Linked DNA regions of Metabacillus sp. B2-18. The protein of the gene in region 1 interacts with the protein of each later gene in a pairwise test. Links are inferred from orthologs where the notes say so. Each region holds a gene or a part of one and is shown in the gene's direction. Other genes may lie near its edges. The genes, in order: pknB and LPC09_RS15365.

The links.
Region 2: the proteins of pknB (region 1) and LPC09_RS15365 interact in binary tests that used the Bacillus subtilis proteins (3 or more experiments, as listed by UniProt). The link is inferred for Metabacillus sp. B2-18 from one-to-one orthologs.

What each region holds. Positions count from the first base shown.
Region 1 is NZ_CP088245.1:1,881,757-1,889,380, forward strand. The notes cover bases 4,089-7,087. They hold pknB (Stk1 family PASTA domain-containing Ser/Thr kinase), read left to right. Parts: upstream 4,089-4,590; coding sequence 4,591-6,585; downstream 6,586-7,087. Other genes in these bases: LPC09_RS09445 (Stp1/IreP family PP2C-type Ser/Thr phosphatase), read left to right, coding at 4,089-4,597; rsgA (ribosome small subunit-dependent GTPase A), read left to right, coding at 6,699-7,087. In the rest of the region: def (peptide deformylase), read left to right, coding at 1-450; fmt (methionyl-tRNA formyltransferase), read left to right, coding at 456-1,415; 16S rRNA (cytosine(967)-C(5))-methyltransferase RsmB, read left to right, coding at 1,384-2,736; dual-specificity RNA methyltransferase RlmN, read left to right, coding at 2,715-3,836; more of LPC09_RS09445, read left to right, coding at 3,842-4,088; more of rsgA, read left to right, coding at 7,088-7,583; rpe (ribulose-phosphate 3-epimerase), read left to right, coding at 7,585-7,624. UniProt on the Bacillus subtilis protein: Protein kinase that is responsible for triggering spore germination in response to muropeptides, signaling bacteria to exit dormancy.
Region 2 is NZ_CP088245.1:3,040,182-3,047,704, reverse strand. Bases 2,798-5,695 are described here. They hold LPC09_RS15365 (serine/threonine protein kinase), read left to right. Parts: upstream 2,798-3,804; coding sequence 3,805-4,587; downstream 4,588-5,695. Other genes in these bases: LPC09_RS15355 (glutathione peroxidase), read right to left, coding at 5,428-5,695; LPC09_RS15360 (sporulation protein), read left to right, coding at 4,605-5,375; LPC09_RS15370 (hypothetical protein), read left to right, coding at 3,620-3,805; LPC09_RS15375 (DUF2515 family protein), read right to left, coding at 2,798-3,309. Outside these bases: biotin synthase BioB, read left to right, coding at 1-444; LPC09_RS15395 (YozE family protein), read left to right, coding at 618-845; LPC09_RS15390 (hypothetical protein), read left to right, coding at 978-1,649; LPC09_RS15385 (hypothetical protein), read right to left, coding at 1,651-1,845; LPC09_RS15380 (YozD family protein), read left to right, coding at 2,007-2,189; more of LPC09_RS15375, read right to left, coding at 2,239-2,797; more of LPC09_RS15355, read right to left, coding at 5,696-5,991.

The sequences.
Region 1 (7,624 bases):
GAAGTATTAGAAAGGCCGTGTGACAAAGTAACAGTTTTTGATAAAAAATTAACAAAGCTCTTAGGTGATATGTACGATACCATGATAGAAAATGATGGGGTAGGTTTAGCTGCACCACAGATAGGCATTTCTCAACAAATTGCGATTGTTGATATAGATGATCACCACGGGACAATCGAGTTAATTAATCCTGAAATAATAGAGCAACGCGGGAAGCAGACAGGTCCTGAAGGATGTTTAAGCTTTCCAGGTTTATTTGGCGAAGTAAGCCGGGCAGATTATGTGAAAGTTCGTACATATAATCGTAAAGGAAAAGTGAAAGTAATCGAGGCTGAAGGGTTCCTTGCTCGTGCCATTCAACACGAAATGGATCACTTAGAAGGAATTTTATTTACATCAAAAGTAGAAAAGTATTTAGAAGAAGAAGATCTTGAAAGTGCGGAAGGATGAATGTAATGACAAAAATTGTTTTTATGGGAACACCTGATTTTTCTGTTCCGGTTTTAAGAAGACTGGTTGAAGAGGGCTATAATGTTGTAGGAGTTGTTACTCAACCTGATCGGCCAAAAGGAAGAAAGAAAACATTAACTCCTCCTCCTGTTAAAGTTGAAGCTGAGAAACATAATATTAAGGTTCTTCAACCAGAAAAAATTCGTCATGAAGTTGAAACTGTTTTGGAATTGGAACCAGATTTAATTGTAACAGCTGCTTTTGGTCAAATTTTACCTAAAGAGCTCTTAGAAGCCCCTAAACATGGATGTATTAATGTTCATGCTTCACTATTACCAGAATTAAGAGGTGGAGCACCAATTCATTATTCGATCTTACAAGGGAAAACTAAAACAGGTATTACCATCATGTATATGGCTGAAAAGCTGGATGCTGGAGATATTTTAACACAAGCTGAAGTTGAAATTGATGAAAAAGATACAGTAGGTACTCTCCATGACAAGCTTAGTGAAGTAGGAGTTAAGCTCTTAATAGATACTATTCCACCATTATTAGAAGGGAAAATAGTACCGCAAAAGCAGGATGATTCTAAAGCTACTTTTGCTTCTAATATTAAACGGGAACAAGAAATGATTGATTGGACGAAGCCTGGAGAGGAAATATATAACCAAATAAGAGGACTTAACCCATGGCCTGTTGCGTTTACTAGCTTTCAAAATCAACCACTAAAAATATGGTGGAGTGAGAAGGTCGTAAATAAAAATGAATCTACTCCAGGAACGATTATTGGATTTGACCAAGATGGGATTGTTGTTGCAACAGGAAATGATACTGCGATAAAAATAACGGAGTTACAACCTTCAGGTAAAAAAAGAATGCGTGGGGAAGATTATTTAAGAGGTACCACAATGACAGTTGGTGAGAAATTAGGCGATGAAGATGAAAAACAAAATGACCGTACGTGATGTGGCTGTTGAGACATTACTTCAAATTGAAAAAAATCAAGCATACAGTAACTTACTTTTAAATTCTATGATTAAGAAATATCAAGTGAATACAAAGGATATTTCTTTGTTAACTGAAATTGTATATGGAACTTTACAACGAAAAGATACCCTTGATTATTACTTAGAGAACTTTATAAAGAAAACAAAAAAAATCGATGCGTGGGTAAGAATTTTGCTTCGCATCTCAGTTTATCAAATGGTTTATCTAGATCGTGTACCGGAGCGAGCAATTTTTTTTGAAGCAGTAGAAATTGCTAAAAAAAGAGGACATAAGGGAATTTCTTCTTTTGTCAATGGTGTACTAAGATCGCTACAAAGAGAGGGTTTATCAGATATAAACCAGATTGCTGATCCTGTTGAAAGACTCTCGATTAAAACGAGTCACCCAAAATGGTTAGTAGAAAAGTGGATTGATCAGTATGGGTATGAAGAAACAGAAAAAATGTGTGAAGCTAATCTAACACCACCATCACAAACTGCCCGAGTAAATCAAACAAAAATGACAGTTGATGAACTAATGAAGACATTAAATCAAAATGGAGTAAGTGTAGAACATGGTGATCTAGCGGTTGATGCAATTAAAGGGACAAAAGGAAACCTTGCCTTGACTGATGCATTCTCTGAAGGTTTTTTAACGATTCAGGATGAAAGTTCAATGCTGGTTGCAAGAGCGCTGAATCCACAAATTGGTGAAACAATTTTAGATGCTTGTGCTGCGCCTGGAGGAAAGTCTACACATATAGCTGAAAGAATGGAAGGAACAGGTACTGTTCACTCATTGGATCTTCATGAGCACAAAGTAAAGCTAATTAAACAACAAGCAGAACGACTTAATTTAACAAATATTCAAGCAGAGGCTTTAGATAGTAGACTTGCAGGAGAGCGTTTTGAGAAAAATAAGTTTGACCGAATTTTAGTAGATGCGCCATGCTCGGGATTTGGTGTTATTCGAAGAAAGCCGGATATAAAATATACAAAATCTCCTGAGGATGTTCTAAAGCTTGCAGAGTTACAGAAAAATATCTTACATGCTGTTGCCCCTTTATTAAAAAGTAATGGTGTGTTAGTTTATAGTACATGTACAATTGACCGAGAAGAAAACACGGATGTTATTCAATCATTCTTAAAACATCATCCTGAGTTTGAACTTGATCAGGGTGCAATTCATCATTTTCCTGAAAACCTTCATCCATATTTTAATGGAGGAGAAGTACAACTGTTACCACATTACTTTGGAACAGACGGATTTTATATAGTATGTTTACGAAAGAAGGGTTAAAATTGGAACAAGCAAAAGCAACGAGGACTAAAAAAGACAACTTAGAGAAGAATAGCAACCCATCCATATATTCTTTAGAACTTCATGAGCTTGAAGATTGGCTAAAAGAACATGGAGAAAAATCGTTCAGAGCAAACCAGGTTTTTGAATGGCTTTACACAAAGCGTGCAACAAGCTTTGAGGATATGTCAAATCTCTCAAAGAGCTTGAGAACACTATTAAATGAGAATTTTACTTTAACAACATTAAATACTTTAATTCAACAAACATCAAAAGACGGGACAATTAAGTTTCTTTTTGAACTTCATGATGGATACTCTATTGAAACGGTTTTAATGAGACATGAATATGGCAATTCTGTATGTGTAACGACACAAGTTGGGTGTAGAATTGGATGTACATTCTGTGCTTCAACTTTAGGTGGTTTAAAAAGAAATTTAGAAGCTGGAGAAATTGTTGCTCAAGTTGTAAAAGTTCAACAAGCCCTTGACGAATTCGAAGAGCGTGTCAGTCATGTAGTTATTATGGGAATAGGTGAGCCTTTTGATAATTATGATGAAATGATGTCATTCTTAAAAATTATTAATCATGATAAAGGCTTAAATATTGGAGCCCGACACATTACAGTTTCTACTAGTGGTATTATTCCGAAAATTTATAAGTTTGCTGATGAAAAGCTGCAAATTAACTTTGCGATTTCTCTACATGCACCAAATACTGAGTTGAGAACGAAGCTAATGCCCATTAATAAAGCATACAAGCTACCAGATCTTATGGAAGCAGTAAGGTACTATGTAGATAAGACTGGACGACGTGTGAGTTTTGAATATGGATTATTTGGTGGAGAAAATGATCAGGTAGAGCATGCTGAAGAACTTGCACAATTAGTGAAAGGGTTAAAATGTCATATTAATTTAATTCCAGTTAACTATGTACCTGAAAGAAACTATGTTCGTACACCAAAAGAGCAAATCAAACTATTTGAAGATACGCTTAAAAAGCACGGTGTTAATGTGACAACTAGAAGAGAACAAGGACATGATATTGATGCAGCGTGTGGCCAACTTCGAGCTAAGGAGCGTAAAGAGGAGACGAGGTGACCATTTTGGAACACATTTTTTTGACTGATAGGGGAAAGGTTAGACAACATAACGAAGATAGTGTTGGCGTGTTTGAAAATGAAACGGGGATATTAGCAATAGTAGCAGATGGTATGGGTGGTCATTTGGCTGGAGATGTTGCAAGTCAAATGACAATCTCTACTTTTAAGGAATTATGGGAACAAGCTCCAACTATTAATGGACCAAGTGATGCTGAAGCTTGGTTAATCGAAAAAGTGGAAGAAGTGAATAAAACTGTTTATGAGCATTCTCTAACTAATTCGGAATGTCAAGGAATGGGGACAACCATAGTTGGAGTTTTGGTTACACCTAGTTTTGCCACCATCGGTCATATCGGAGATAGTCGCTGCTACCTTTTAAATAATAGTGGCTTTAAACAAGTTACACAAGATCATTCACTTGTTAACGAATTGGTAAGATCAGGTCAAATTTCTAAGGAAGATGCAGAACATCATCCTCGTAAAAATGTTCTTTTAAGAGCATTAGGAACTGAACAAACGGTTGATCTTGATGTTAGAACAATTGAACTAGAGGAAAATGATGTACTATTGCTTTGTTCTGATGGATTGTCAAATAAAATATCTGACGAGACATTGGAGCATGAGTTACTTCAATCTAAAGATTTGTCTCATACTGCAAACCATTTAGTACAAATGGCAAATGATAATGGAGGGGAAGATAATATTTCCATTATCATACTAAAAAAGTCGACAAATAAATTAGGTGAAGATCCGTGCTAATAGGAAAAAGAATTAGTGGTCGATATAAAATTCTAGAAGTTGTAGGTGGCGGTGGCATGGCTAACGTTTACCTAGCCCGAGACATGATTCTAGAACGCGAAGTGGCAATGAAGGTGTTGCGCTTTGATTTTTCCAATGATGATGAATTTATTAAACGATTTAGAAGAGAAGCACAATCAGCAACTAGTTTGGCGCATCCAAATATCGTAAGTATATATGATGTTGGTGAAGAGGACGGTATTTACTATATTGTTATGGAGTACGTGGAAGGCCAGACTTTAAAACAATACATACAACAGTTTGCACCAGTTCATCCAAGAAAAGCAGTGAATATTATGGTGCAAATTGCATCGGCCATTCAGCACGCACATGATAATCAAATTATTCATAGAGACATAAAGCCGCATAATATTCTTATTGATCATCATGGAAATGTGAAGGTAACAGATTTTGGAATTGCTACAGCGTTAAGTTCAACGACCATAACACAAACAAATTCAGTATTAGGATCTGTTCACTATTTATCACCTGAACAAGCAAGAGGTGGACTGGCTAATAAAAAATCAGATATTTACTCTATTGGTATTGTTTTATTTGAGTTATTAACTGGACGATTACCGTTTGATGGAGAATCAGCTATCTCAATTGCCCTTAAGCATTTGCAATCAGAAACTCCATCCCCTAAAAGGTGGAATCCTGACATACCCCAAAGTATTGAAAACATAATTTTAAGATCGACTGCTAAGGATCCGTTTCACCGTTATGATTCAGTAGAAGAAATGGAAAAGGATCTTGAAACAGCCTTTGATGTTAGTAGAATTTCTGAGGAACGTTTTTCTATACCTGAAGATGATGAAGCCACCAAGGCTATACCAATTATTACAAATGAGAATTTTAATGAACATAAGGTAGAAGACACCATTGTCAGAAAACCTGTTGGTAACGAGAATTTTAATAATTCCAATCAGGAAGAAAATAGCAATAAAGGAAAAAAGCAAAAGAAACCCAAAAAGAAGAAAAGCAAGCTTGCTACCTTTATCGTTTCAGTATTTTTGATTTTACTTGTTGCAGGTATAGCTGCTTTTACAATCATTCCTTCCTTTTTCCTTCCTAAGGATGTTGAGGTTCCGGACGTTACAGGAAAGTCCTACGAAGAAGCTGTTAACATATTGCTTGATAGTGGATTTGAAGTGGCGGATCCAGTGCTGGTAACAGATGAAGAGGTTGAAGAGGGGTATGTTATTAAAACAGAACCAACCGCAAATGAAATCATCAAGGAAGGCTCTACTATTACAATCTATGAAAGTATAGGAAAAGAAAAAGTGGTATTAGAGGATTATGTTGGAAGAAAAATTGATCGTATTACCTCTATTCTTGAAATGAAGGGCTTTACAGTAGAGGTTGTAAAAGAAGAATATAGTGAGACCGAACCTGCTGGTAACATATTGTCCCAAGATCCTGAAATCGGAGAAGAAGTTGTACCAGAAGACACAGTGGTAGAATTTACGGTTAGTAAAGGGCCAAAACTAGTGAAAATAGAGGATCTGGTTGGGAAAACAAAGGAAGAAGTTAATAAATATATTTCAGAAACAGGATTTAGTGTTAATGTTGATGATGAGTATTCAGCAGAAGTGGAGAAAGGCTCACTCATCAGGCAAAGTCCAAAGGCTGGTACTGAAGTTGTACCAAAAGAAACAACATTAGAAGTTGTCTATTCTCTTGGTCCGGAGCCTAAGCCTTCTAAGACAGTAACAAAAACTGTTACAATCCCTTATGAAACGGAAGAACAGGGCAAAGAATTAGAAGTGAAGATTTCAATTGACGATGAAGAACATTCTATATCAGACGTATTTGAAACCTTTACTATTACTAGTCCTCGGGTAAAAACATTAGAATTTACAATACCACCAAATGACAAAGCTTTTTATCAGATTACTGTGGATAATAAAATTGTAATAACTGAGACTATTCCCTATCCAGAGGGATAGAAATGAACGACGAATGAGAATTCTAAATAGCAAAGAGTTTTTTTATGTTTGCATAGCCTTTTTTAGTAAATATTCACGATCATTTAATCGGAACACATCCAAGGAGGTTATCCATGCCACAAGGGAAAATTGTGAAGGCTCTTAGTGGTTTTTACTATGTTCAAGATCAAGAGAGATTAGTTCAGTGTAGAGGAAGAGGTGTATTTAGGAAGAATAAGATAACACCTCTTGTAGGCGACGAGGTAGAATATCAAGCCGAAAATGACTTGGAAGGATATATTCTTGAAGTCTTTGATCGTAAAAATGAACTTGTAAGACCACCTATTTGTAATGTTGATCAAGCTATTCTTGTATTTTCTGCAGTAGAGCCTGATTTTAGTCCAACGCTTCTTGATCGATTTCTTGTACTAATTGAAGCAAATGAGATCATTCCAATCATTGTTATTAGTAAAACAGATCTTATATCCTCTGATAAAATAAGAGGAGAAGTTCAGTCTTATGCAAAAGATTATGAAAATGCAGGTTATACCGTCTTGTTAACCTCAACGGTCGAATCAACAGTTGAAAATGATTTGCTACCGTATTTAAATGACCATATTTCAGTTTTTGCAGGTCAATCAGGGGTGGGGAAATCCTCTTTATTAAATGTATTAAGACCGGATCTAGAATTGAAAACGAATGATATTTCTTCCCATTTAGGGCGGGGGAAGCATACAACAAGACATGTTGAACTTATTTCAGTAGGAACAGGTTTTGTAGCAGATACTCCTGGTTTTAGTTCACTGGATTTTACAGGTATTGAGGTGGAAGATCTTTCATACTGTTTTCCAGAGATGCGTGAACGAAGTAGTAGCTGTAAATTCAGAGGATGCACTCATGTCAAAGAACCAAAATGTGCAGTAAAAGAGGCTGTTGAAAAAGGAGAAATACCGCAATACCGATATGAGCATTATTTAACATTCGTAGAAGAGATAAAAGATAGAAAGCCGAGGTATTAATATGATAAAAATTGCTCCATCGATTTTATCGGCAGATTTTG
Region 2 (7,523 bases), 1.2 Mb from region 1 along the record:
GAAGATCGTACGAATACAGTTGAGTTGGTAAAGCAGAGTGGTATTTCACCTTGTTCTGGTGTAATTGTTGGAATGCGTGAAACATTAGATGATGTGGTGAATATGGCATATAGTTTAAGAGAATTAGATGCAGATTCAATCCCTGTAAACTTTTTACATGCAATAGATGGTACACCTCTTGAAGGGACAAATGATTTAAATCCTAGATATTGTTTGAAAGTACTAGCTTTATTTCGATACATAAACCCAACAAAAGAAATTAGAATTTCTGGTGGACGTGAAGTGAATTTAAGGTCTCTACAACCACTTGGCTTATATGCAGCAAATTCCATATTTGTAGGAGATTATTTGACAACAGCTGGACAAGAAAGCACTGCAGACCATAAAATGCTCAAGGATCTTGGATTTGAGATAGATTTTCAGTATGAAGAAATGAGTGTTTAAAATTTACCGGAACTAAACCACAGTAAATCTGCTGTGGTTTTACTTGTTATATTAGTTGAGGGTTTAAGAAGATCACTTTTTAGTTAAGGGAGAAATATAATCGAGGCTTGATTAAAGTTCTTCAGTTGTATTATCCTAGTCTTTAATAAGCAAAAACAACGGGGGAATACCAGATGAAGTCCTTTTATCATTATTTAATGAAATATCGTCATCCAAAACCAAAGGATGAGTTATCTAAATTTGCCAATGATGCGTATCTTGATCATGCTTTTCCAAAGACAACTGATAGTTATGATGAGCTAAGTTCTTATTTGGAGATGAACGGTCATTATTTACAAAGTATGTCAGTTTTCGACGATGCCTGGGATCGTTATCAAAATGAAATTTTAAGAAGAATATAACTAAAAGGACAAAGATGAACTAAGCTCATCTTTGTCCTTTTAGTTTTCGTTGTAAAAAACTATCCATGACGAATTTTAAGTTTCAGCATATACTATCTTATCCTTACAATCACGACAAAGGAGAGATGAAAAATGAAAAATAAAAACAGACCAAAATTTAAAATAGGGGATATTGTCGTGATTATTATGTATGGAACTGTGGGTACCATAACAAAGCTCCATTTTGTTGATCATCAATATGCGTACGAAGTGAATCATGGTGATATTTTGTATTATGAAAATGCCCTTCAATTATTTTCTGATTATGAAGGATCTCTTATTGAGACAGAGAAAATAAATATTGATGTTCACTATCAAATAGGTGATATTGTTTTAGTTAAAGGATACGGAAGCTCTTTATTTCGCATTGTAGGTGTGAGAACAGAAGTGTGGAGATATGCCGAAGATGGGTGGGAAGAACTAACATATGAATTAAATCGCATGTCTGATGGAGAATGGTTAGAAGCTACTGAAGATGAAATGAGCCTAATGATCAGCAATCAAGAGGCTGAGTCTTTTATGCAGCAGCTTCATTTGCATAATACGATTTCAGACGAAAGTCGATATTATGCATCAATGATTCATAGTTACATTGGTCTCGAGTCAACAAAACAACCTGTTGAAGAAGAAAATTATAAAAAGCTAATTGATGAAATGCTTGATATCTATAACGATTATGAAACCTTATATAAAATGTTTCATGATGAAGAATACAAAGATATGATGAACTTAATTTTAAAGAGCTTATATAGATATAAAGAATAGTTTATAAGGCCAAAGAGATTATGAGATAAATAAGGTAAGGAACACAGAAAAAGACCATTCCATAAAATAATGTTTTTAAAGAATTTTCTAAAAGAGAATCAAAGCCTTTCCCATCAATAAAATCTAGTACACGTTCTTTCGAATTTTGTTGTTTCTTTTCACTATAGTCTGAAGTATATTGGATGTCTTTTAACATATCGATTACCGCCCCTTTTTTAAGCTTGTCCACTTAAAACTAACTATATGTTTTTACTTTATATTTATTCCAGTTCATTTTATAAAGTCTTATAAAAAAATATTCATTGATTTGCATATGTCCCTTTAAATGGACATAAAAAATAGAAGGGGGGCGATATTGTGAAGGAAATAGAAGTAATTATTGATACTGAGGAGATTGCTGAGTTCTTTTACAATGAGCTCACAAAAAGAGGGTATGTTCCAGGTGAAGAAGAACTTGGAGAACTTGCAGATATAACATTCGATTACCTTCTTAACAAATGCATTATCGATGAAGATTTAGACTATGAAGAGAATGAATAGGAAGAATACTAGAGAGGCTGACATGAATTTTACATGTCAGCCTTTTTTATTATGTTAATAGTTCCTTCATTGTTGACAATGCTTTAATGAGCATTAAATCATGGTTTACATTCTTAGTGATAACTTGAAATTCAATATTTAAGGGGTTATTAAATTTCTTTATTTGTGAAAAGTCTATATACCAATCTTGGTATTTTGGAAAAGTGTGTGGAACATCCTCCCAAGCCTTAGCTAGTGGTGGGCTGTAAATTTTAGGATCGTCCATTATGTTATTGGTGAAAATATGTGGCCAATAATCATGACGTGAAGCTGTATGTTCATGTTTAGTAGCAAACTGAGAAAATGAAGAAAGCCAATTTTTTGAAAAAAGGATGTTGTATAGTTTTTTACCAGTATCTATTCTTGTCTTAACAGAAGAAAAATCATGAACTTCTAAACCTGCTAATGAATGCTTATTTAAAAAGCGGTAGCGTTTAAAAGGAAAAAGAACATGTGTGAATCCTAATTTTTCCTGAAGCAAATACATAAACGAAAGGAGAACAGTTTTTTTTATGAAAGGAAGTGTCATTAAGTGTTTTTCAACATAATGCTGTTCATTCGTTATTAATGCATATGTTAGCAGTGAAGATTGTTGTGAAGTAAAGAAGAATTTCCAAATTGGTATCATGAACTTAGAAACATGAAACGAAGGTAATAAATGGGAATAATCAGTAGAATCTTCTTTGCTTTTTTTATAGAGTAATAGCTGTGGAAAGGCATCATGAAAAATCAGGGCATTTGCTCTTTCTAAAAAATGAAACAGAATTGTTTGTTGCTTGCTATCAACGAAAGATTCAAGTAAAGGACTTTTCAAATCGGTCATATTGTATCCACCATTGCGAGAAACCATATGCGCAAGAAAAGCCCAATGAATCTCTGGATGTTGACGATAAAATGTTAAATATGCATTTGTTCTAGTAAGATTATTTTTATTATTAATTTTTGTTTCATTAGAAATAGTGTTGATTATTTTTCTTTCTTTTTGTGTAATAACAAAAGGAGAAGATTCTTTCAATATATTCTTTAGTTGCTGCTCAAGAAACCGGTCGTTTGCTTTTTTATTTCTAATTTCTTCATTCATAATTAAACCGTCCTTTAAGTTTAGGCTGTTTATTACAGTAGTTGTAGTTGAGTTAATTTTATAATAATGACTCTTAAATCAAAAAACGAACATCTTTCTTCATCCTGAACTTGTTAATAAACAATACACGGATGAAAACACTAATAAAGGTGAAATTCATACGTTTTTTGGTAACAAATGATACATTATGAAATGGATTCAGTTAAATTCCTATATTATTTGTATGAAATTTATGAAACCTTTGTTCTTTTTTGTCGTATATACTAATGAGCTATAATAAAAATAAAATTTTTAGAAAGAGGGATTTAATATGTTAAAGAAAATCCTTAAATCTTTATTATCTTCAAGTAAACATTCACATTCATACCGAAGAAGCTACAGTTCGAGTGATTTTAAAAGAAGAAAATCTCATCATTATCATCCGTCAAAGTATGGGCACCAACATTACAAAAGAAAGCATAAATCAAGTGGTTTTTTTAGTTCATATAGTAGCTAATGAACAAGTTCACCAAAAAGTGGATTGAACTAACAGAGCAACCATTAAAAGCTCATCAAATTGTAAATGAAAGATATATCATTAAGAATCTTTTAGGCAAAGGTAGCTATGGGTTCACATATTTAGTGAAAGATGAAGAAAATCAGAATAAAGTGCTAAAGCAATTACGGAAATATAAAATGCTCGAAAAGTCTGGGGAAGAATCTTTTAAACATGAAGTCACTATTTTAAGAACTTTAAATGATTCTTCTATTCCAGCTTTTTATGATGAATTTATAGAAAATGAAAAACATTTTATTGTGATGGAATATAAAAAAGGAAAAACATATGAAGATTTAATTTTTATAGAAAATATGACATTTTCAGAAGAAGAAGCATTGAAAGAGCTTTATGACGTACTTGTATTAGTAAAATTGTTTCATGATATTGGATGGGTTCACCGTGACTTACGTATTCCTAATATCTTGAAAAATGAAGAAGAAAAGTACATTATTGATTTTGGTCTGGCTAGATTCATAAATGATAATCATTCTGAACAATTTGATTCTTTAGAGAAAAAGTTGTTTCGAGAAGTTTCATTTAAAAGTGATTTTTATGCATTAGGTCATTTTCTTTTATTTTTACTTTATTCCTCATATCAACCGAAAACTAGGGAAAAAAGATCATGGGAAGAAGAGTTGGATATTACAGACCATACAAAAAGAATTCTACGTAAAATGCTCCAATTAGATGAACCATATGATGAAATCAATCAAATTATGAAGGATATAAGAGGGTCATAAAATGAGGAGGAATCAGGATGTCATTTTTTAATAAAATACTGGCAAGTGTTGGAGTTGGTTCTGCAAAGGTTGATGCTAAACTTTCTAAATCATCCATCATGATTGGTGAAAAAGTAGAAGGAGTTATTGATGTACAAGGTGGAAATGTAGAACAAGCAGTTGATGAGATCTATTTAACAGTCAACACAAATTATGAAAAAGAACAAGATGATCGCGTAATCAATAAGCATGCTGTGATCGCAACCATTAAGTTAAATGAACCGTTTGTCATTATGCCTGGAGAAACTAAAACATTCCCTTTCCAAATTGAAATGCCATTAGACACACCGGTTAGTGTAGGTTCATCACAAGTATGGATTCAAACAGGTGTGGACATAAAAGGTGCTTTTGATCCACAAGATCGAGATATTGTGACAATTTTACCTAATAATATGATGGATCAGATTTTAAATGTTATGAAAGAATTAGGTTTTTCCTTAAGAAAGGTCAAAAACGAAGAGGCTTCATTTAAATTAAGAAAAAGATTACCGTTTGTACAAGAATTTGAATTTATTCCAACAACGGGTTCGTATTATGGAAAATTCGATGAAGTGGAAGTTTTGTTTTTCTTAATTGATGATCATAAAATAGAGGTTGTAGTAGAAGTCGACCGCCGTGCAAGGGGCCTTGCTGGTCTTTTTTCAGAAGCACTTGATTTAGATGAATCGATTATTAAATTTACAATAGAAGAAAATGAACTGCATCAAGTAAAAAACATTTTTAAGGAAATTCTAGAAAATCATAGTTAGAAAAGGAAAACTATTGGAACAGAATAAAGTTCCAATAGTTTTTGGCATGTATTTACGCTGTTACATTATTTAATAATGTTTCTATATCCTGCTCCATGTCAATAGGATCTGTTGTACATTCAAAACGTTTTACAACGTTACCTTCCTGGTCAATTAAGAATTTTGTGAAATTCCATTTAATTGAGTAATTATCTGTTAAATATTCTGGGTGTTTTTCATTTAGTAACGGAATTAGTATTTTTGCAACAGGATGGAAAGGATTGAATCCCTCAAAAGGTTTACTTTGTGATAGATAATCGAATAATGGGTGAATGTTTTCATCTCTTACATCTATTTTTTGGAATAATGGAAAACTAACACCATAGTTTAATAGACAGTTCGCTTGAATGGCGTCATTTGAATCAGGTTCTTGGTTATCAAATTGATTACAAGGGAACCCTAATATTACAAAATCTTTTTCTTTATAGCGATTGTACAGCTTTTGTAAGTCTTCATATTGATATGTAAATCCGCATCTACCTGCAGTATTAACAACTAATAATACTTTTCCTTTATAGTCTTCAAGAGATCTTTCCGTTCCATTCATTGCTTTCGCTGTAAAATGATATATACTCATAAACAGTCCTCCAAGATTAATAGTTATTTTTCCCTATGAAATTTGACTCATTTTTATTATACATGAATAGTTTCATCATTTAAAAGAAATTCATTCAAGCTAACTAACTTTATATATATTAATAAAATATAAAAATTTACCGATAGAATAATAGTGTAGGTAATTTGTTTTAAAAAAATGTAACAATTAGGTAGAAAATATCGTTATATGTATATTAAACTATTCTTATTTAAACTCTAACTTATAGTTGCATTTACATGTTTAAGTTTTAAAGTATGTTAAGTAGAGCACTTTTGCAAAAAGGGGAAAAAGAAATGGACGAGAAAAAGGCATCTTTATCAAGGGTAACCAATCGAAGGAAACGAAGAAGACTTAAAAAGGTTTATAGAAGAATACTTCTTGGCATTATTTTTATCATAATAGTAAGTTCTGCATATTCACTGCTAAAACCAGAAAAATCAGCAGTTGTAACGACATCTGAGCATGAAGGAAAAGAGAGTGTTATATCTGAAAAACAACTAGTGGAAGTGCCAAGTGATGTAGATGCGTCAATAAAAATTAGTGCTGCTGGTGATTTTACACTAGGAATGGATGAGAATTTTGAGTATAATGGTTCATTTGTTCATACAGCTTCTACGAATGGTCTGTCTTACTTTTTAGAAGGACTTAATGATGTTTTTAAAAAAGATGACCTTACTACTGTAAATTTAGAAACAACCTTAACGAATGCAACAGAAAAAGCTGAGAAAACATTTCGTTTTAAAGGAGATCCTGAATATGCCCAAATACTAAAACTTGGTGGAATTGAGGCAGTCAATTTAGCAAATAATCATATTTTTGATTATAAGCAAAAAGGATATGAAGATACAATAGAGGCTTTAAAAGAGAGAGATGTTGGTTATTTTGGTTATGAAAATCAATTTATAACAACCATTAAGGAAGTTAAAATCGGTGCATTGGGTTACGAAGGATGGGAGGATACCGAAGAAATCCGCTCAACGATCGAGAAAGACATACAGTCTTTAAGAGAGCAGGGAGTTCAAATTGTGTTGATCCACTTTCATAACACTATGTTCCAAATGAGGATCAAAAATCACTTGCAAGATTTAGTGTAGATGCTGGAGCAGACTTAATATTAGGTCATCATCCACATGTTTTACAAGGAATTGAGGAGTATAACGGAAAGTTTATTGTTTACAGTCTAGGTAACTTTATGTTTGGCGGAAATAAAAACCCTTCTGACAAGGATACATTTGTTTTTCAGCAAACGTTTCATATAGAAAATGGTGAACTTAGTGACAAAAAAGAAATTAATGTGGTTCCGTTTTCGATCTCATCTGTTTCATCTCATAATGATTATCAACCAACTTTATTAAGTGGGGGTGAATATGAGAGAGTTAAGGATAAAATCATTCATTATTCCAATCAAGTGAAGGGATCTGACTGGATCGTTTATGATACAGAAGAAGAAGTTACAGAATAAATTCCAAGACAGGAGAGCTTCATTGCTTTTCTGTCTTTTTGTTATAATA